DNA from 4 places in the Shewanella aestuarii genome. Region 4 is predicted to be linked to each of the others. Evidence: predicted binding sites of a transcription regulator. Region 4 holds the regulator's gene; each other region holds the start of a gene.
What was found. The regulator LexA, encoded in region 4, represses DNA repair genes until DNA is damaged. The targets are predictions, from matches to a motif close to TACTGTATNNNNATACAGTA.
Positions count from the first base shown of each region.

Region 1: recN (DNA repair protein RecN) is a predicted target of LexA. The motif match lies at 3,101-3,120, and genes of this name have one in related genera.
Region 2: HBH39_RS06565 (DNA topoisomerase III) is a predicted target of LexA. The motif match lies at 4,675-4,694, and genes of this name have one in related genera.
Region 3: HBH39_RS03675 (LexA family protein) is a predicted target of LexA. The motif match lies at 839-858, and genes of this name have one in related genera.

Region 1 covers NZ_CP050313.1:936,086-941,898, forward strand. The annotation lists gene thiL (thiamine-phosphate kinase) at 1-792, shown strand, start outside; gene HBH39_RS04345 (phosphatidylglycerophosphatase A family protein) at 792-1,286, shown strand; gene recN (DNA repair protein RecN) at 1,415-3,073, opposite strand; gene HBH39_RS04355 (YjaG family protein) at 3,336-3,935, opposite strand; gene barA (two-component sensor histidine kinase BarA) at 3,928-5,813, opposite strand, start outside.
Region 2 covers NZ_CP050313.1:1,442,220-1,448,032, reverse strand. The annotation lists gene HBH39_RS06580 (XdhC family protein) at 1-8, opposite strand, end outside; gene HBH39_RS06575 (MBL fold metallo-hydrolase) at 173-817, opposite strand; gene HBH39_RS06570 (alpha/beta fold hydrolase) at 1,009-2,298, shown strand; gene HBH39_RS06565 (DNA topoisomerase III) at 2,659-4,662, opposite strand; gene HBH39_RS06560 (ABC transporter permease) at 4,960-5,813, opposite strand, start outside.
Region 3 covers NZ_CP050313.1:800,407-806,219, forward strand. The annotation lists gene hemG (menaquinone-dependent protoporphyrinogen IX dehydrogenase) at 1-153, shown strand, start outside; gene HBH39_RS03670 (cytochrome b/b6 domain-containing protein) at 157-672, shown strand; gene HBH39_RS03675 (LexA family protein) at 867-1,274, shown strand; partial or broken gene HBH39_RS03680 (Y-family DNA polymerase) at 1,274-2,529, shown strand; partial or broken gene HBH39_RS03685 (N-acetyltransferase family protein) at 2,547-2,995, opposite strand; gene HBH39_RS03690 (hypothetical protein) at 3,093-3,392, shown strand; gene mdh (malate dehydrogenase) at 3,637-4,572, shown strand; gene HBH39_RS03700 (ribose-phosphate pyrophosphokinase) at 4,852-5,799, opposite strand.
Region 4 covers NZ_CP050313.1:208,444-214,256, forward strand. The annotation lists gene HBH39_RS01070 (cytochrome c oxidase assembly protein) at 1-36, opposite strand, end outside; gene ctaD (cytochrome c oxidase subunit I) at 38-1,630, opposite strand; gene coxB (cytochrome c oxidase subunit II) at 1,640-3,205, opposite strand; gene HBH39_RS01085 (cell division inhibitor SulA) at 3,601-4,119, opposite strand; gene lexA (transcriptional repressor LexA) at 4,116-4,730, opposite strand; gene plsB (glycerol-3-phosphate 1-O-acyltransferase PlsB) at 5,023-5,813, shown strand, end outside.

The DNA.
Region 1 (5,813 bases), 730 kb from region 4:
GATATGCCTGCACATGCATTGGGTTATAAATCATTAGCGGTAAACTTGTCTGATTTAGCTGCCATGGGTGCAGAGCCTGCATGGATGACGCTCGCTTTAAGTTTACCTAATGTTGATGAGCAATGGTTGAGTGAATTTAGTAATGGATTATTCGAAGCTGCAGAATATTATCAAGTTGCTTTAATTGGTGGCGACACGACACGTGGCCCTCGTTGCATTAACATCACTATTAATGGTCAAGTCCCCAAAGGAAAGGCATTAAAGCGAAGTGCTGCTAAAGTGGGGGACTGGATATACGTTACAGGTACCTTGGGGGATTCTGCATTAGGTCTTGATTTATTACGCGGTGTATATCAAGTTGCGCCTCAATTTAAAGATTACCTGCTAAATCGTCATTATTATCCTACTCCCCGAGTACTAGCAGGACAATCTCTACGGGGGTTGGCTTCAAGTGCTATCGATTTATCTGATGGATTAGTGTCAGACATAGGCCACATATTAAAGGCGTCTAATGTCGGAGCTGTCATTGATGCTAATCAAATCCCAATCTCCACTGCGCTGGCAAGTTGTGTCAGTGAAGAGCAGGCTTTAGCTTATGCATTAACCGGTGGTGAGGATTATGAATTACTGTTTACTGTCCCAGAGTCTGAACGTGGTGCAATTGATACTGCATTACTGCATGCAGGGGTAAAGTTTGTCAAAATTGGTCAAATTTGTGCGGGAGATAAATTGAAATTTACCCTAGATGGAAAACCATTTACCCCAGACTTTAAAGGTTTTGAGCATTTCTAATGAGTTTACTTTCACAAGATCCAGCTTTAAAAAAATTATCATTATCTAATCCAGTACATTTTTTAGCACTAGGTTTTGGTAGCGGTTTAGCGGCAAAAGCGCCGGGTACTTTTGGTACGCTTGCCGCAATTCCGTTGTACTTATTGTTAAGCCAATTTAGCTTAAGCATTTATTTAGCTGTCACCTTAGTTGCTACTATTGTTGGTATTTATATCTGTGATAAGGCTGCTAAAGATATGGGGATGCATGATCATGGTGCAATTGTATGGGATGAAGTTGCTGGGTTATTGATCACTCTGATTGCAGCGCCTGCTGGATGGGTATGGTTGGCATTAGGTTTTGGCTTTTTTCGCTTTTTTGACATTATCAAACCATGGCCCATTAAATGGCTTGATGCCAAAGTGGAAGGGGGTTTTGGGATTATGATTGATGATGTGCTAGCCGGTATTTTTGCTTTTGTTTGTTTGCAAGTGTGTGTTTATTTTTGGGGATAAAAGCTAGCGAGTGAATTTGCAATAATTGCTTATAATCGCAATCTTGATGACTGGTATAAGCATTATGTTATTAATCTGGCAAGTTTAAATGGCATCGGTATTAATACCGATGCCATTTTTTATCAAGTCTACAATAGTAACTCTCTGGCATTTGCTAAGGTGTTTTCGGTGATAATGTCACCACCTAATAGCCTAGCAAGCTCATTGATGCGTTGTTCTTTATCTAAGCTTTGCATGGTGGTTTCTGTTTGACCACCTTTGTTGAATTTATTGACAAACATGTGCTGGTGGCCGTTGCCTGCAACCTGAGGAAGGTGAGTTACACATAAAACTTGAGTTGATTCACCTAAACTTCTTAGCATTCTGCCTACAACCGATGCCGTTGGGCCGGAAATCCCTACGTCGACTTCGTCAAAAATCAGTGTTGGGGTCGAGACTTTTTTCGCGGTAATAACCTGAATGCCAAGACCAATACGTGATAGCTCACCGCCTGAAGCGACTTTGGCAATAGGTTGTAGTGGCTGGCCCGGATTGGTAGTTACTAAAAATTCCACTTGGTCACAGCCTAGGCTATTGCTCATTTCAGGATTAAAGTTAACTGAAATAGTAAATTTTCCTTTTGGCATATTTAGCTCATGGATGGATCGAGTGACTAATTTATCGAGTTCTTTGGCATATCTTGCCCGGCTCTGGCTGAGTTTTTGTGCGTGATTTAAATAGGCTTCACGACTTGTCTCGAGCTGCTGCTTTATTTCTTCTAGCTTTGTCTCATCACTTGATAATGATTCAAGTTCTGCTTTTAATTGGGCGTGATGTTCAGCTAATTTTTCAGGGCTAACATGATGCTTCCTTGCTAATTGCATGGTAGTTGTTAAGCGTTTTTCAAGATATGAAAAGTGTTCTGGGTCGAGCTCTAGTCTGCTGAGATAGTCTTCAATCTCGCTGCTACTTTCTTGAACTTGAATAAGTGCATCATTAAGCATAGTGGCTATTGGGGTTAGCTTTTCATCGACATTCTGTAGGCTTTCAGCCAATGCAATAACTTTATTGAGCAGTGAATCGATATTGTAATCGTCATTTTCACTCAGCAGGTGCAAACTAGCTTGGCAGTTTTCTATCAGTTCTGTACCGTTTGCCAGTCTTTTGTGTTCTTGTTCTATTTCTGTAAATTCACCTTCTGCTAAGCCAAATTCGTCGAGCTCTTCTACTTGGTATTGCAGTAATTGTTTGCGAGAAATTCGTTCATGCTGAGCTTGCATGAGTACTTTTAATTCATTCTCAATTTGTTTGGTGCGCTGATAGCTTGTGCTGACGGTATCTAATAGTAATTTATGGTTTGCATAGCTATCTAATAGGGTTAGTTGATGCTCATTCTTAAGCATTGCATGGTGGGCATGTTGACCATGGATACCAATAAGTAGTTGCCCAAGGGCTTTAAGCTGCCCAATAGGAACGGGATTGCCATTGATGTATGCACGTGAGCGGCCATCACTATTGATGGTGCGGCGTAAAATGCACTCATCGTCATTATCAAGATCGTTGTCTTCTAACCAACGCTTAGCTTGTGGCACATCGTTAAGAGTAAATCGTGCACTTACTTCAGTTTTACTGGCTCCAGGTCTTACAGTGTTCGCATCACTTCGATTACCTAAACATAACCCCAGTGCATCGATGGCGATTGACTTACCGGCACCGGTTTCACCGGTAATCGTTGTCATACCTGCTTTGAAGTCAAGTTCTAAAAAACGTACGATTGCAAAATTATTAATGCTGAGTTGGCAAAGCATATTGATGTCCTGTCGCTAAAACTAAACCACTGTATTGATAAACAGTATATACTGATTTTTTATACAGTAAAGTAGCCTAGGTGAGGTTTTTTTGATTCAAATGTGTACGGTTTTCAGCAAAATGGGATCAATATTACTTAACTGATTATTTTATAAGAGAATTGTTAATTTGATAATTATGCTTCGCTGGGGCATGCCTAGGCATGAAGGAGCTGCGCACCCCTCTAGCAGATAATTATGCTAGAGGGCATGGTATACAGGATTAGTTAGCCGAAATACCAATATTTGATACGCCTGACTCGACGATATCTTTACGCAGGCCTTTGACTAGATCAGCAGTAATAATAGGGTTTGCTTCAATGATATCTAATAGCATGCCTTGTAATTCTTTTTCTTCTTGCATCACTGGATGGGCAAACACAAACTCGTCTAGTTCTTCATCCATTAAGCTTTCATCGCTAATGGCTTCAATATAGTTTGCTACAGTGGAAGAAGACAGTTTGCTAATGTTAATGATATCTTCTTCAATTTTTGCGTGGATGGCACTCATTAATGTCGAGATGGCCACTGCGGCATCCATTGCTGGGTATGCTCCATAAGCTTCGAAATCACTGGGGTCTGGTGTGTTTTCGTCTAAGCGTTGTATATGAACATCGACATTATATTTTGCTTTGCTATCGTACTGACTTTGCCAGAGTAAATCTAAAGCCGTAGAGAGTATTTGGGGTTGGCCAAATTCACAAACTTCTGAAAACAACTGGTAGTTTGGTAGCATTCGCTGACATAAGGCTACTGCAAATAGTTGTTTTTGTGGGAGAGACAATGCTTTTAAACGTTTAAAAAATCCTGGCTTGCTAGTCATGGCTGATGTCCATTGATAACTGTTCTAAAACTTGAGTTGCCGCTGATTCTACCTTAGATAGCTCGTCAAGTAACTCAAGGATTTCGGGCTCTAAGTCAATTATTTGTGTTTTGTGCTTTAACGCTGATTCTATTGCTTGGCAAAGTTTTTGAGTTGTTGGTACGCCACAATAACAACTTGCACCATGTAATTTATGTACTGTATGTAACATGGCTTGTTGATCGTTTTCTTGCAGTGCTTGTTCAATATCAACAATCGTTTGTGGTAATGATTCAACTAGCATCTTCAACATTTCTAACGCTAAATCAGGTTTTTGGTTTGCTTGAGTTAAACATAGATCCCAATTGAGTGTATGCAAGTCAAAATGAGTAAATTTTGGCTTGGCAATCCAACGATTAATTACCGCTTTTAATGAGTTTTCATGGATTGGTTTTGGTAAAAATCCATCCATGCCAGAGGCGTGAATGGTATCGCGTTCTTCAGCAATCGCATGGGCAGTGACGGCAATAATGGGGGTGTGACGATTCATTGATTCGTGACGAATACGCTGAGTTGCGGTTATACCGTCGATCCCCGGCATTTGAATATCCATAAAGATCAAATCAAAGGTTCGACTTCGTGCAAGCGAAATAGCTTCTTTACCATTTTTAGCAGTGACAACATTAACGACTAACTCTTGTAGAAGGGTATCAATTAATTTGAGGTTGGCCATGTTGTCATCCACCGCCAGTACAGTCACATTCAAGCGTTTTGTATCATGGGTTGTGACCTCGGGTAACACTTGTTGCTGCAGCGCTTTAGGCGCTGGTGGATAAATTAAGTGACGAGCCAATTGGTAATCGCTGATCGGTGTAGTGAGTAGTAAATCTGTATTTGGCTTCAAGTGATTAACAATTAGCTCTTGATCAATACAGTCATGCAGTAAAATTAAACAGCTTGTGTGTTTTTTAGCAAGCTTTAAGTGTTCAACTAATTCTTCTGGGCTTTGGAAACCGTGGCAACTTAACAATATGTAGTTAAAGTGAATATTGTTGTTTGCTAAGGTTGTTTCTAAATGCTCTCGTTTACCTACTGTGGTTAAATTGACTTGCCATGACTCTAGTCGTCGATTTAAGGTATCACGGGTTAATTCACGTGGTTCATAAAGTAAAATCGTTTTGTTTTGCAATGAGGCTAAAGGTAATACTTCGCCAATTTCAAATTGGCTTATTCCTAATGGTAAAATAAACCAGAAGTTAGAACCTTTGTTAGGACTGGATGTAAATCCAATTTGGCCGCCCATTTGATTAATTAAGCGCTTGGTGATCACTAAACCCAATCCAGTGCCACCAAACCGACGAGAAATTGATGAGTCGGCTTGACCAAAAGCCTGAAACAAATATTCTTGCTGACTCTCATCAATACCTATGCCGGTATCAATAATTTCACAACGTAAGGTGTATGCTTCCTCTGTGGTATTTACCAAGGTGATTTTTACCGTGATACTCCCTTCATCAGTAAACTTAATCGCATTACCCACTAAGTTGGTGATAATTTGACTTACTCGCATGGCATCGCCACTTACGCTTTCAGGCACATTACCGTCAATATCGATAACCAGCTCCAGTCCTTTGTCTCTCGCGCTACCAACAATAATACTTAAGGTGTCAGTGATGGTTTCTCGTAATGCAAATGGCATTTTTTCAAGTACCATTTTGCCCGCTTCTAATTTAGAAAAATCGAGAATGTCATTGATAATGGCTAATAAGTTGCTTGCACTGCGCTCAATCGTTTTAATGTAATCGAGTTGACTAGAATGTAGCGGTGTTTTAATCAGTTGCCTTGCAAAACCAATCACGCCATTCAATGGAGTTCTGAGTTCGTGGGACATATTAGCTA
Region 2 (5,813 bases), 1.2 Mb from region 4:
TGGCGCATAAGACATCCGTGGCTTAGATAATAAATGAGTAAATTAAGCTAACAGACTGGGCCAAAGATTAATAGCAACAAAGCGTTTCAATTTGTGAATACAATCGATAAAACAAAGGGGAAGAACTGTTCTTCCCCCAAAATACTAAACCGCAATATCTGAAACGAAAAACTTAACCTAGCAGTTGATCGGCCACAAAAGGATTATGCTCACGCTCTTCTGCAAATGTCGACATAGGGCCATGACCCGGAATAAAGCTAACATTGCTGCCTAACGGCCAGAGTTTTTGAGTAATAGATTGAATTAAATCTTGATGATTTGATTGCGGAAAATCAGTTCGACCAATTGAGCTTCTAAATAATACATCCCCTACCCAAGCAAGTTTGCTGACCGCTGAGAAAAATACCACGTGCCCTGGGGTATGTCCGGGACAATGCACGACATCAAGGGATTGTTCACCAACAGTAACCTTATCACCATCATTAAGATATTGTTGTGGCTCAAAAGCATTCACCAATGGAAAACCAAAGTTTTGGCTTTGCTTGGCTAAGTTTTCTAACCAAAATTTATCGGCAATATGTGGCCCAATAATCGGCACATTTAAACGCGTAGCCAAATGTTGTGCGCCACCAACATGATCAATATGACCATGTGTTAGCAATACCTTTTCTACTGCTAAACCAAGCTTTTCAACTTCCGATATAATGCGGTCAATGTCTCCACCTGGGTCGACAACAGCGGCTTTTAAGGTCTTTTCACACCAAATCACACTACAATTTTGCTGAAACGGTGTTACGGGAATGATTTGATATTTCATAGAAAGTCTCTTAAAGGTTACAGTCCTGACATTATTATCTAATTCTAACCATCCAAAATTGATCTTGATACCGATTTATTGAGTTTTTACATTTAACCGTTAAAACCCGGCATCCATAATTGTGATATTGAGATTATTTAGAATGTGCTAGGCTTGATTTAGATATAAATTCCAATAGTTTAAGGTTAGGCATGAAAGTCGAACAAACATTAGCCGGTATTAAAGCACGCAAACATTATTTTTCAGTTCCTCTTGATTATCAACAAAGTCCCAGCCAGCAAATTACCCTATTTGCGCGTGAAATTGTTAGCATTGAAAACCAGCATAAAGCCTTACCTTACTTGGTATTTTTTCAGGGTGGACCGGGTTTTGGCGCTGCAAGACCTATTGCTAATTCAGGTTGGATAAAGCGGGCACTGCAAGAATATCGTGTGTTACTGCTTGACCAACGTGGCACTGGATTATCAACACCGATTAATAGTATTGCATTAAGTCATTTAAGTGCCAGCCAACAGGCTGAATACCTCTGTCATTTTCGTGCCGATAATATCATCCGTGATGCAGAGCTAATCCGCACTAAACTATGTAACGATGAGCCATGGACGATTTTAGGCCAAAGCTTTGGCGGTTTTTGTGTATTACATTATTTGTCTGCCGCGCCGCAAGGCATTAAAGAAGCTTATATCACAGGTGGTTTGCCATCATTAACTCGCAATGCTGATGATGTGTATCAGGCAACTTATTTACGAGTCATGGCTAAAAACAATGATTTTTTTGCTCGTTTTACGGATGCCAGAAAACTTGCCGATGATCTTGCAAAATACCTCTATGACAATAAAGTCTATTTAGCCACAGGCGAGCAATTAACCGTTGAAATGCTGCAATTACTTGGCATCAACCTTGGCATGGAGCAAGGCCCTGAAGCCGTATATTATCTTATTGAACAAGCATTAATTGAAACTGCCCAAGGTGTTGAAGTTAATCCACTTTTTTTACATCAATTTAGCCAATTTTTAGATTACAACACTAACCCCATTTTTGCGCTATTGCATGAGTCAATTTACTGCCAGCAAAATGCTTCAAAATGGTCTGCCCATAGGGTAAGAGACCAATATCCACAGTTTCACTATAAAGTTAACAAGCCGTTATTATTTACCGGTGAAATGATTTACCCGTGGATGTTTACTCAATTTGAGCAACTAAAACCGCTTGCCGCCGCAGCCGATTTGTTAGCGGCTAAAAAAGATTGGCCGCAACTTTATAATCTTGAGCAACTTGCTAATAACACAGTGCCCGTTGCTGCCGCAATTTACAGCGAAGACATGTTTGTAGAAATGCAATATAGCCTTGAAACAACTAAACAGGTGGCCAATTTAAAATACTGGCTTACCTCTGAATATGAACATAATGGTATTCGCATGGATGGTGAGTATATATTAGATAAACTCATTCAGCTTAATCGAGGTCAATGTTTACGCTAATTCAGTTTCGCTTAAGTATCAATCAGTAATATCAAATCCGTTCTACACTCATTTGTAACAACCAATTTGTTACCTTAAGTTTGTTTCCGTGCAGGTAAGTCTAATGACTTACCTTTTTTTTACCTGCATTTTTGCTCTTAGCTCTCATCTAATAACAATCACTGTAAATAAGTAAACAGAGATAGCGTAATGAAAAAGCCAGATAACAAGACAGATTTTCGATCAGCCGTTATTCAAAAATAGAACGCTGTTATCAGCTATTTTCACAAGCCAGAATGATCTGTTATTGATCAATGTAATATCACCTACCTTACTCACTACGATTGTTGTTTCAAATACATATCAATCTGATACTCGGTTTTAGCTGTTGTGTTTAAATTGAGTGGTAGATTTAACTTTTGTTCCAGCTTTGGTTTTTGAGCCTATCTTGGCTGATTTTGAATAGGCTTTTTTATAATTTGATTTGGCTTTAAAAGCCGGATTACCTTTACCTTTTAATCCCTGCAATGCAGAAGGTAATTGACTAGCAGCTTGAATGATAAGCTGAGTTAGCTGCTCGGTTAATGGTTGCATAAACGCTTGGTATTTTAATCTTTTGTGGCTAATCGCATCTAAACTGTTTTCCCACAATGCTGTCATATCAGGGGTGGTAGCGCTTAACGGTAAACTATTCACTAAACCTTTACCTACCTCTGTGGCTAAAATGGATTTTCCTTGCCGTTGTAAATAACCTCGTTTAAACAGCAGTTCAATAATACCGGCACGTGTTGCTTCCGTACCTATACCGTCAGTGTCTTTTAAAATCTTTTTAATCTCAGGATCTGCCACATATCGACTAATGCCTGTCATGGCCCCTAACAAGGTAGCATCGGTAAAATGTTTTGGCGGCTGGGTTGTTTTTTCAACTAACTCTCCGCGCTGGCAATGCAAACTTTGACCTTGGGTTAATGGCGGTAATGATTGTAAGTGCTGTTCATCATCTGACTCTGCGGCTTTGGAATTTGAAGTAAATAGTGCCTTCCACCCCAAATGTTTATCTTGTCTGGCTTTGGTTTTAAACAGTCCACCTTCGATGGTCACTTCGACTTGGGTTTCTGCATAGAGATAAGCAGGGTAAAATTGGGCTAAATACTGTCTGGCTATATGCTGATAAAGCTTGCTTTCATCATTGGATAAACTCGCTAAATTAGCCGTTTTTTCAGTAGGAATAATCGCATGGTGAGCATCCACTTGACTGTCATCCCACGCCTTTGATTTTCGTTGAGCATCAGGCTGCCCTGCTCCGTCAATTAAACTACTTGCGTTTTGTAATACGGCTTTGATCACGCTGGTAGCAAATTGATGTTGTTCCACAGGTAAATGACGACTATCGGAACGAGGATAGGTAATAAGCTTATGTTTTTCATACAAGCTTTGACAAATATCTAGCACTGCTTTTGCGCTAAAACCAAAGCGTTTTGCAGCATCTATTTGTAATGCCGATAAACTATAAGGTAATGGTGGATTTTGACGTTTATCTTTGGCTTCAAGCTTAGTCACAATAGCGGGTTTATCATTAATGCGTGATACCACATTTTGCGCCAACCCTTTGGCAAGAACTCGACCGTCTTCATCCATGTATGGCTCACAGGCTTTGCTTGGTTGCCATTTGGCACTAAAAGTTTGCTGTTGTTCGGTGGCTAAATGCGCTAAAACCTCATAAAAAGGTTTGGGCTGAAAATGAGCAATTTCTTCATCTCTACGCACTACTAACCCTAACAAGGGAGTTTGCACTCGACCAACCGATAATACCCCTTTATAACCCACTTTTTTACCTTGAATTGTATAAGCGCGGGTCATGTTCATCCCATAAAGCCAATCTGCTCGGCTTCGGGCTAATGCTGAAGTTGAAAGTGGAATAAACTCACGGTTACTTCTCATTTGGCCTAGGGCACGTTTCACGGCTTGTGGGTTTAAGTCGCTGATTAAAAGCCGCTGAACACTATCGAGTTTGCTGCCTTTCACCCCAAGGTAACTAATCACTTCATCCACCAAGAGCTGCCCTTCTCTATCTGGATCGCCAGCATTAATAATTTGCTTAGCGTCTTTGACCAATTTACGTAGCACGGTGAGTTGACTGCGTGTTTTGGCTTTAGGTTTAAGCTGCCATGTTTGAGGAACAATGGGCAAGTGTTCTAATTTCCATGACTTATAAGCCGTGTCGTAAGCATCGGGTTCGGCCTGTTCAAGTAAATGTCCTATACACCAAGAGACGCAATCGCCATTTGCCGCAGTGATAAATCCATCACCTTTTTTATGTGGTTTTGGTAACACATCGGCAATGGCGCGCCCCAAGCTGGGTTTTTCTGCTATGTATAAGTTCATTAAACACCAAGATACTGTATAAATTAACAGTAAAATAGCTTAGCTTATTCGGATTTACAAGTTTTGCTGGCGACAAGTATTCTTTAGGTTTAAATGTCGATCTTATCTATGCGCAATACCTTAAACAGACATTTCCTTGATTCATAGCTATTATTTTTAATCGAAATAGTCACTGTATAAATGCCACTTATGTCTATAACCATTAAGCTAAAGGTCTATCACCTCCACAATAATCAAGCATTAAGCACATAAAAAAGGAGAAGGGTTAGCTTCTCCTTTTAACCAGCAAACTCATGATCAACCTGCTTTTAATAACTCACTGCATGATTGATTCAGCAACTGACGACAGCGCCACATTCCCAGTACAGCGACAACCAATGCGCCTGATAATGGTGCAATTGCCCACCAAGGCCAATGCATATATACCACTAACTCAAACACTTGGGTTTTGAGCATGTATAAAGCAAATTCAGCGACAATCACTGCCAGCAATCCAGAGATTGCGCCAAGTAAAGCAAACTCTAACCCTGTGGCTGAACGCAGTAACCACCCTGAAGCCCCAAAGGTGCGCAATACTGCTAGCTCTCGTTGCCTTGTTGCCATACCGGCTTCAGTTTGAGCTATCAAGACTAACGCACTGGCTAATAACACCAATGCAAGTACTAAGGTCAACGATAACGACACTTGATCAATAATTTGCCTTAATTGCTCAACCATTGCCCCGACATCAATGACTGAAATGGTTGGAAATTGTTGGATCAATTGCAGCACAACCGCATTGGCGGTTAACTCGCTACCGGCCGCTTTTAATTTTGCATCATTAAGATGAAAACTGGCCATTGAAGTGTAATTAAACCCCTCAAGAGCTTTTGGCCTAAAAATCATAAAAAAGTTAGGCTGTAGGGTTTCCCACTGCACTTGCCGTACGCTGGTCATTTTAACGGTAATGGACTGATTATCGATATTAAAAGTGAGCGTATCGTTAAGCGCTAACCCTAAACGTTCCGCCACACCTGATTCAATCGATACTTCGTCATCCGCTTGGTTAAAGGTGCCCAAAGTAATTGGGTTGTTTGGCGGTAAGGTATCGCGGTAAGTTAAATTTAACTCACGGGAAATACCCACTCGGCCTTCAACACCGGCACGTTCTT
Region 3 (5,813 bases), 590 kb from region 4:
AATTTAGATTATCAAGGGTATGGACCGATGGATCGCAATATCATTCGTTTTATTATGTGGATAACCAAAGGCCCGACAGATCCCAATACTAAAGTTGAGTATACCGATTGGCAAAAGGTAGATAAATTTGCCCAAGCCATGATAGAGGCCTAGTTGATGGGCTTGAAGCAAGTTGGGCAGGCAATTTCATCGTTTCTGCATGCTTTAGTATTGTTATTTTGCGTAACATTAGTTTGTACCAGCCCCTGGATTGTGATCGGTCGTCAACTTAGAACCAATGCCAGTTTCTGGGATCAATTTCATGTATATGGTGGCTTGTTTACTGCATTGTTGGCCATGTTATTTACCTTGAAGGTGTGTGCCAAAGGGCAGTGGCGATTATTTTTTCCTTGGCTGATATTCGATTTTAGCCAGTTAATCTCTGACATCAAAGGGCTGGCTAAAGGTCGGCTTCCGGTATCTGGCGGCAAAGGGCTAATTAGTATTATTGAAGGCCTAGGCGTGATACTCCTGCTGTTAGTCTGTGTCACTGGCTTAGTCTGGTTTTTAGTGGCGCCGAGTGACGCGATAACTTGGCGTGATTACCATAAAGTGTTTGCACAAGGTTTTATCGGTTTTCTTGTGCTGCATGCTTTACTCGCCTTATTACATATTCGTGACTTTTTTGATTAACCTGCTATTTTAAGGGGCTGTGTGTAAACATGGCCTTTCATTTATTCTACTCCTCTTGCAATACCTTGCTGTTTTTCTTTTGCCTTCAAACTTTAAGTTTCCAATCCATGCTGGACAAATCTCCCTGACGAATAAGCTTGCACAAGTGGCATTTATTGCTAAAATTAACTGTGTTTTTATACAGTGGTTGTTATATGAAAATTATTCCTATTGCTGCTCGCGCTGGTGTAACAGGCTTTGAATCGCCAGCTGCTGAATATAGTCAATTAACGTTAAGTATGGATGAGCTATTAATCGAGCATCCAAGCGCGACTTTTATTGGTTTGGCACAGGGGGATTCAATGCAGGATGTTGGGATATTTGATGGCGATGTGATAATTGTTGACCGTCATGAAACTGCCCGTAATGGTGATGTGATTGTCGCCAATTTTAATGGTGAATTTGTTTGTAAAATTATTGATACCCAGCGGCGGCTATTATTATCATCTAATCAATTGTATCAAGCTGTGGTGATCCATGAATACGATGAGTTTAGCATTGAAGGTGTCGTGACCCGCTCGATCCGATGTCATCGCCAAAGCCCATTATTGGTTAATTTGTAATGTTTGCGCTTGTAGATGCTAATAGTTTTTATTGCAGTGCTGAGCAGGTATTTCGACCTGATTGGCGCGGCAAACCTATTGTGGTGTTAAGTAATAACGATGGTTGTGTTGTGGCTGCTAATCGGCAAGCTAAAGCGCTAGGTGTTGAAAGCTTTTTGCCCTATTTTAAACTTAAAACCTTATGTGAACAGCAGGGCATTATTGCCTGCTCATCCAATTATGAATTGTATGCTGATTTGTCGACAAAAATGATGGCGATTATTGGCCGTTTTGCCCCAGAGCAACATATTTATTCTATCGATGAGAGTTTTTTATCTTTCAAACATAGTTATCCTGCTATTTCTTGCTTGCGCACCCAAGGTCAACGCATTCGTCGAGCGGTTTGGAAAGAGGCGCGCTTGCCTGTTTGTGTAGGGATGGCAGCCACGCTGACATTGGCGAAAATTGCCAATCATGCCGCTAAAAAAATACCTGAATATCGTGGCGTATGTGTTATAGACGATAGTGTGCAACGACATAAAATATTGCAGCAGGTCGGGGTCGCTGATGTGTGGGGATTGGTCGGCGGCTCAGTAAAAAATTGGCCCTATTGAAAATTACCACCGCAGCCCAACTTGCCGCAATGCCGCCAGCGCTAGCGCGTAAACAGTTTAGCATTGAAGTCGAGCGTACGGTACGCGAGTTAAATGGCCAAGTTTGTAAGGTGTGGGATCAAGCGCGAGCCGACAAAAAACAGATATTTTCCACGCGTAGTTTAGGCGAGCGAATTACCGATTACAGCTTATTATTACAAGCATTAAGTAAGCATGTGGCAATAGCAGCCGCTAAAGCTCGTCAGCAAGGGTCAATGTGTAAGGCCATGCTGATTTTTGCCATTAACTCGCCTTATGACGAACGTCCGGTAAGTCGTAAAGTGGTGATTCATTTTGCATTGCCAACAAACTCAACTATTGAGTTAAATCAAGCAATGACTGCGGCCGCAGCACAATTGTATTTACAAGGGATTCGCTATTACAAAGTGGGTGTGGGGCTTATTGAGTTAACCCGTGCTGATTATCAACAACTGGACTTGTTTGCTCGCACTCGACATCAACCAGCATTAATGCAGGCATTGGATGGCATTAATCAGCGTTACGGTCGTGATACCTTATTTTTGGCATCACAAGGTGTTGAGCAAAAGTGGGCAATGCGCCGTGAAATGTTAACACCGCAGTACACAACCCAATGGCGCTGTGTACCGCATATTAGGTGTTAGTTTGTTACCTTTTTAACTTACTTGGCTTTTTCTTCAAACATCAAATAGTAGCTTTGCTCCATACCAAGTGCTTTGTAAGTGTGTTGTGCTGTTTGGTTTTCTTGTTCAACATATAATCTAAAGCTGGCTGCATCGCCTTTTTCTGCCGCGAGATCTTTAATGGCTTGATACAATTTGCCATAAATACCTTGGCGACGATTTTGCGGACGAATATATACACTTTGAATCCAATAATACTGGCATGCTCGCCAGTCACTCCATTCAAATGTCACCATTAATGAGCCAACAATTTCATTATTTATTTCAGCGACTAAGTAAAAACCTCGCTCAGGATGTGTCAATAACCCTCAACGCCTTTGGTTAGGGTAGCAGAATCTAAGGTGAGGTTTTCTGTTTCCATCGCCATTGCTTGGTTAAAGGCAACTAGGGCTGATAAGTCACTTAATTGGCCAGTTCTTATGTTCATTTTTATCTCGTTCTGATTAGGAATGTTGCTATCGATATTCGACTAAAGTCTACTATGCTTAGTTAGGTCTCTTTCGTTTTGTATTTGAAGGTGAGTTATGGCTAAACATTATCAATTCAGGGTTCATCGGCATCCTACTATAAAATTAACGTTATCACATACTGTCTTGCCAAAACCCATTAATCATCCGCTGCACTTTTGCCTGACATTATGTAGTTTTGGCCTGTGGGGCATTGTTTGGTGGCGATTAATTTTATTGTCGCGAGGGGAGTCAGGATTTATTAGTGCATTAGATGATGATTATTGGAGCTATTTAATTGAACGTGAGCAACCGCCAGCTGCACTTTATCGGATCAATATTGGAAAAGTGAATAATCATGCCCGTTTTGATGCGTGATTGAAGTTTGGAATAAATGGGTTCAATAAAGGCTATTTAAACTTGCACTTGCTTGCAATAACTCATAGCGCAAAGTTCTAAAACACTAATTTAAACAGCTGCGTTACATATGACTTGATTTTAGTAAACACTTATTTACCTTACTCCACCAATGGATAATTGAAATTAGTTCGACATTGCAGTAATGTGACGCCCAAGAAAGATAGATCTATGTCACAAACTGCATAAATTGATGGAGATAATTATGAAAGTTGCTGTATTGGGTGCTGCTGGTGGTATCGGCCAGGCTCTAGCTTTATTGTTAAAAACTCAACTGCCTGCGGGCTCAAAGTTGTCTCTATATGACATCGCGCCTGTTACTCCTGGTGTAGCGGTTGATTTAAGTCATATCCCAACTGACGTAGAAGTAAAGGGGTTTGCTGGTGAAGATCCGACTGCTGCGCTTGTTGATGCTGACGTAGTGCTAATGTCTGCAGGTGTTGCGCGTAAGCCTGGTATGGATCGTTCAGATCTATTCAACATCAATGCTGGCATCGTGCGTAACCTAATGGAAAAAGTGGCTGTAACTTGCCCTAAAGCATTAGTGGGTATTATTACTAACCCAGTTAATACAACAGTGGCAATTGCTGCTGAAGTATTAAAGAAAGCCGGTGTGTACGACAAAAACCGTTTATTCGGTGTTACCACACTTGACGTTATTCGTAGCGAAACGTTCATTGCTGAGCTTAAAGGCTTAAATGTTGCTGATGTAAAAGTAAACGTAATTGGCGGCCACAGTGGTGTGACGATTCTTCCATTACTTTCTCAAGTTGAAGGTGTGACTTTCACTGATGAAGAAGTGGCAGCAATGACGACTCGAATTCAAAATGCTGGTACTGAAGTGGTTGAAGCTAAAGCCGGTGGCGGTAGCGCAACATTGTCAATGGGCCAAGCGGCATGTCGCTTTGGTTTATCTTTAGTGCGTGGCTTGCAAGGTGAAGCAAACGTGGTTGAATGCGCTTATGTCGATGGCGGCAGTGAGCATGCTGAATTCTTCGCACAACCTGTTCTACTAGGTAAAAACGGCGTTGAAAAAGTGCTCCCATATGGCGAAGTTAGCGCATTTGAAGCCAATGCACGTGACTCAATGTTAGACACATTAAATGCTGATATTAAACTAGGTGTTGAATTCGTTAAGTAATTCAAAGTAGGTTAATGTCATTAAAAACGCGAGCTGTTAGCTCGCGTTTTTTTATGCCTAAACTGATCACTTACTGGCAAATTTAAGCTCACGTTTCAGGTGGGCATCGGCGGTCAATGAGTTTACGAATGTCTTTTGCTGTGCTTTTTTGAATGACAAAAATACTTCATTGAAGAGGAGAGCGTATTTGCTGCAAACATCGCTATTTCTTTCCATGATCGCTATAAACAAAAAACGCACTCAGATGAGTGCGTTTTAGTGTAGTCAGCTAACCACTATTTAGTGACGAAACATTGCAGAGATAGACTCTTCGTTGCTCACACGGCGGATCGCTTCAGCGAGTACTGCAGACATGGTTAATTGTGATACTTTACCCACTTTAAGCATTTCAGGGCTTAATGGAACAGTGTCAGTCACAATCACTTCATCGATAACTGAATTAGCGATGTTTTCAGCGGCATTACCCGAGAATACAGGGTGAGTTGCATAAGCAAATACACGATTTGCGCCATGCTCTTTTAATGCTTCAGCCGCTTTACATAAGGTGCCACCAGTGTCGATCATATCGTCAACGATAATACAATCGCGACCTTGAACATCACCAATGATATGCATCACTTGGGCAACGTTTGCTTGAGGGCGACGTTTGTCGATAATCGCTAAATCAGAATCATCTAATAATTTAGCAACCGCACGAGCACGTACAACACCACCAATATCTGGTGATACAACAACTGGGTTGTCTAGTTTCTTTGCTAACATATCTTCAAGTAACACTGGGCTACCAAATACGTTGTCTACTGGAACGTCAAAGAAACCTTGAATTTGCTCAGCATGTAAATCACAAGTAAGAACGCGATCAACACCTACACTTGATAAGAAGTCGGCAACTACTTTAGCGGTAATAGGTACACGAGCACTACGAACGCGACGGTCTTGGCGAGCATAACCAAAATAAGGGATAACAGCAGTGATACGACCAGCTGAAGCGCGACGTAGCGCATCAACCATAACGATCAATTCCATAAGGTTATCATTGGTAGGCGCACAAGTAGATTGAATGATAAATACATCCGCACCACGTACGTTTTCATTAATTTGAACACTGATTTCACCGTCGCTGAAACGGCCTACAACTGCGTCGCCAAGTTTGCAAAATAAACGATCGGCAATCTTTTCGGCTAGATTTGGGGTGGCGTTACCAGCAAAGAGCTTGATGTCGGGCACTTTATGAACCTCAG
Region 4 (5,813 bases):
GACTAATTTACGGTTTGATTTTGTTGGCTGAGTCATCTCATTTCACCTCTGGTGGTGTGGTGAAGGAGTGGTATGGTGCTGGACTTGCGATGGTCCACTCCAAGCCTTCTGCTCCTTCCCAAGGTTTATCTGGTGCTTTTTCGCCGCCTTTAATACATTTGAGTACTACAGCTAAAAAGATAAGTTGAGATAAACCAAAGGCAAAACCACCAATAGAAACAATTTGGTTAATGTCTGCAAATTGGATGGCGTAATCAGGAATACGACGCGGCATACCCGCCAGCCCTAAAAAGTGCATAGGGAAAAACAGCACGTTAACCGAAATCACACTGCACCAAAAATGCCAGCGGCCTAAGGTTTCGCTATACATGTGACCTGTCCATTTGGGCAGCCAATAATAGGCTGCCGCCATAATCGAGAATACGGCTCCGGTTACCAGTACATAATGGAAGTGCGCAACCACAAAGTAGGTATCATGATATTGGAAATCAGCAGGGGTAATCGCCAGCATTAATCCTGAGAAGCCACCAATGGTGAACAAAATGATAAAAGCTAATGCAAATAACATAGGTGTTTCGAATGTCATTGACCCACGCCACATGGTCGCTACCCAGTTAAATACCTTAACGCCTGTCGGCACGGCAATTAGCATGGTGCAGTACATGAAAAACAGTTCGGCAAATACTGGCATACCTGTGGTGAACATATGATGTGCCCACACAAGGAATGACAAAATAGCAATACTGGCCGTGGCATAAACCATCGACGAGTAACCAAACAGTTTTTTACGACTAAACGCAGGGATAATGGCAGAGATAATACCGAATGACGGTAAAATCATAATGTACACTTCAGGGTGGCCGAAGAACCAGAAAATATGCTGGAACATAACTGGGTCACCACCACCTGCAGCATCAAAGAAGCTGGTTCCAAAGTACTTATCGGTTAATACCATGGTGACCACGCCGGCCAACACTGGCATGACCGCAATTAATAAAAATGCGGTAATTAACCAAGTCCAAACAAATAAAGGCAGCTTCATCCATGTCATGCCTGGAGCGCGCATATTGACAATGGTCACAATGACGTTAATGGCGCCCATAATGGAGCTGATCCCCATAATATGCACTGAAAACACAAATAGTGCCGTACTGTCTGGGCTGTAAGTTGTTGATAGCGGGGCATAGAATGTCCAGCCAAAGTTAGGTCCACCGCCTTCCATAAATAGCGAGCTAAGCAAAATAGCAAACGCAAAAGGTAAAATCCAAAAACTCCAGTTGTTCATTCTTGGTAGCGCCATATCTGGTGCACCAATCATCATAGGAATAAGCCAGTTAGCCAAGCCGGTAAAGGCGGGCATGACTGCACCAAACACCATGATAAGACCATGAACTGTGGTCATTTGGTTAAAAAAGTTTGGTTCAACCAGTTGTAATCCGGGTTGAAATAACTCGGCGCGAATGACCATGGCCATAGCGCCACCGGTTAAAAACATAATAAAACTGAACCATAAATATAATGATCCAATGTCTTTATGGTTAGTTGTTAGCAGCCAGCGCATGATGCCTTTTGGGGCACCGTGATGGTGATCATCATGGGCTGCAGCAATGTCGTGCGTAGTTGTGCTCATCATTATCCCCTATTGTCCATGGCTGTTAACGTCAGTGGCTTGCACTGTGTCGCCAGAATTATTACCCCATGCATTGCGCTCATAAGTAATTACCGCGGCCATTTGGCGTGGCGATAATGAGCTTGCAAACGCTTGCATTGCCGTCCCTGGTTTACCATTGCGAACAATGTCGATATGTTCATCAACAGGGCCTGTAATGATAGGACTACCAATGAGAGAGGGGAATGCGCCAGGTAAACCTGCGCCAGTTGCCTGATGACATGCAGCACAGCTGGTAGTGTATACTTGCAGGCCTTCTGTCATGAGCTCTTCATGGCTTAGCTCTGTTAGATCTACAGGCATGACAGTGGCAGCCATATCAGAAGCTTGAGCAGCAACTGCCTCGACCGCCACAGATATGGTTTCATCTATCGCATTAGTAATGCTTGCGGACGTATCAGCAGGCATGGCATCACCATTGGCGGCGTTACTCACATCAATAGCTTGAATCACATCCCCTGTATCATTACCCCAAGCATTGCGCTCATAAGTAACTACAGCCGCAATTTCTTTAGCAGTTAATTGCTTGTCAAATGCTTGCATGGCCGTTCCTGGTTTTCCGTGAAGGACAATATCGATATGACCAGCAACTGGACCTTTGATTAATGGGCTACCAATTAATGATGGGAATACACCAGGCAGACCTGCGCCATTAGGTTGGTGACAAGCCGCGCATCGTGCCATGTAAATTTGTTCACCTTGAGTCATTAACTCATCTTTTGATAGGGTTTCCGACAATGCTGCTTGGGCTGCTGCCTGTGCATTTTTAGCCAAGTTTTTTTGGTCAGCTAGCCATGCGTCGTAGTCAGCTTCTGGTAAAGCTTGCACCACTACAGGCATAAAACCATGATCTTTACCGCAAAGCTCTGCACATTGACCGCGATAAATGCCAGGCTTATCAATTTTTGTCCAAGCTTCATTAATAAAGCCTGGGTTCGCATCTTTTTTAACGGCAAAAGCAGGTACCCACCATGAGTGGATTACATCATCAGATGTCATTAAAAAGCGAACTTTGCGATTTATGGGTAGCACTAAAGGCTTGTCCACTTCCAAAAGATAAGTATCACTTTTAATTGCGTTACCATCAATCTGTTCGCGAGGCGTGGATAAAATACTGTAAAACTCGACACCTTCATTGAAATAGCTGTAATGCCATTTCCACTGAGAACCGGTAATTTTAACTGTTAAATCTGCATTTGAAGGGTCTTCCATAGCAATTAACGTTTTTGTGGCGGGGATCGCCATGCCAATTAATATGATAAAGGGGATCACTGTCCATGCAATTTCCACTTTTGTACTTTCGTGGAAGTTTGCGGCGACTGCGCCTTTTGATTTGCGGTGATAGATCATGGAATAAATCATTATTCCAAACACTATCAAGCCAATAACACAGCAGATGTAAAGAATTATCATATGGAGGTCATAAACCTTGCCACTGATCTCTGTTACACCTTGTGTCATGTTGAGGGGCATTTCGTTTGCCCCAAGGGGAGGTGCCAGTAACACCGCCATTAAACAATACAACCATTGCTTCACAAGACTTCTCCTCTGCCAATTGCGAATAGCAACTACAAAGAAGAGTCACACAGTAAGTCTCTGCTCTATGCAAACTCTTCGGTTCCCAAAAAAGCTTGATGACTTCAAAGTACATTGGTGGTTGTAAGCGTTTAAGGCTTACTGATTTAATTTACGACGTGCACCACGCTGGTACCTACAACTGAACTTATCAATTCTGTTTTGACGCTTTTATTGGTCTGGAAGTTACTGCCACACCATTGCGTTTTAGTTAGATTGAATTTGTTTCAACCTTGTTAATTACATTACTTGTAGAACCGATATTGATCAAGATCACTTTTACGCCTAATTAGCTGAAAAAATGTACAAAAAAGCCCTGAACATCGGTCAGGGCTTAGGATTTACTTAATTTTAAATTAATGAAAAGAGGTTAAATTAATTGAATTTAGGCTCGCAGTTGTATTTGGCAGTGCGTTATTTGATGGAATTTGTGTCGTTAGCGAGGCTGACACATCTTCAATCACAACACCTAATGCGCGAGCACTTTTGGCCACCAATTCAAGCCTGCGGCTGTCACGAGCATCCAACGAATGAGTCCAAGTGATAACAGCGCTGGAGGTTCCACTGGTTAACGCTTTTTCCATCGCCCATAAAGTCTCAACTTCATCTTTGGTATGCACCAGCAAGACTCTGTCCATTCTAACCCCAGCACTGGCTAGCATTTGCTTATAGCTAATATTGGCTGGATTAATTAACACTATCCATTGACCCTGTTGGCTAAGTTGCGCCAGTTGACTTGCATAATGAGCTAGCTCAGTTATGCCATGGTTGCTGGTTTGAAGGGTAGTGATAGGTTGTCCTAGGCTTATATCTGCTTTTGGCATATCGACCCATAATCCAGGGTGTTTAGGGGCCGTTCCCATTAGTTTGTTCATAACCAAGCTCCATTACGAATAACACCAACAGCAAGCCCTTCAATAGTGAGGCTTTGGTAACTTAAATCAACTTTAATTGGCGAATAGGCTTCATTTTCGGGGTGCAGATAGACCACATTGCCCTTTTTTTCGAAGCGCTTGACTGTAACGTCATCTTCTACTCGTGCAACCACAACTTGGCCATTTCTTGCTTGCTGCATCTTATGCACAGCAAGTAAGTCGCCCTCTAAAATACCAATGTCTTTCATGCTGTCGCCGCGCACCCTCAGTAGGAAATCGGCAGCAGGTTTAAACATACTTGGATCGACTTGGTAATATTGCTCAACATGTTCTTGCGCCAGGATAGGTTCACCAGCGGCGACTTGGCCAATGAGTGGTAAACCTGTTTCGGTGTCATCTTCTTGAGGTAATCGAATGCCTCGAGAAGTGCCAGGCATGATTTCAATACACCCTTTTTTAGCCAGCGCTTTAAGATGCTCTTCAGCTGCGTTAGCACTCTTAAAACCTAAACGTGTGGCAATTTCAGCCCGTGTAGGTGGCATACCTGTTTCAGAGATATTGGTTTTAATAAGCTCTAAAATTTCAGCTTGGCGTGGTGTTAAAGGTCTCATGTTGTTTCCTGTCTTTCTATACAGTAACTGTCATTATATACAGTGTTGTTGTTTGCGCAAGTATTCACCAGCTATTTTTTCGTGCTTATGTAATATTTTTTGTTTTATGGTTTTGTATCAATGTGTTAGTAATGTTGCGATTTTGGTGTTGTGAGGGGGCTAGTATTAGAAACATATTGTATATCCGGTGAAAATTACTGTATACAGAGTAAAAAATCTTCCGGTAGTGCGGGTTATGCGCTTCTGGTATCCTATGCGGCCAATTAAAGTAGCTTTTATTGCGAAGATTATTATGTCAAAACCAGACTCAATTATGCTTAGACTGTTGCGATGGATCCAAAAGAAGATGGTGCATACCATTGTTGTGCCACACGATCCCTTTGCTGATTTGAACATTGATCCCGAAAAACCCATTGTTTACGTTATGAAAACGGAATCAATTAGTGATTCGGCTGCATTGAGTGAAATTACGGATGATTTAGGGCTGCCTAGTCCATATGAACCATTGCAACTAGATGGGCTAAAAGTGCCGCGAGTCGTGTGCTTAGAAGGTCGAAAGCCTATTATTGGTAAGCGTTTAAGTGGTGAGAAATTTATTGATTGTTTCACTAGTTTACTTGCTCTTCACCGCCAGCAGCCAGATTTAGATATCCAGCTTGTGCCTGTTAGCCTTTATTGGGGGCGCACACCAGGTAAAGAAGATGACACGATGAAAGCAGCAGTGTTGGAGCGTGAAAATCCAACCTGGTTACGCAAATGGCTGATGATACTCTTTTTAGGTCGTCACAACTTTGTGCAGTTTTCCAATGCGATGTCTCTTCGCTACATGGCAGATGAACACGGCAGTGATAAAGAAATTGCCCACAAGCTGACACGTGTAGCAAGAGTTCACTTCAGACGTCAGCGTAAAGTGATGACGGGGCCGCAATTACCTAATCGCCAAATGATGTTCGCGTCGTTACTCAAGTCAGAATCGATTATCAAAGCTATCGAAGAAGAAGCGGCGAACAAGAAAATTTCTAAAGAAAAAGCACGTGAAACGGCCATAGAATACCTTGATGAAATCGCAGCCGATTACTCAGA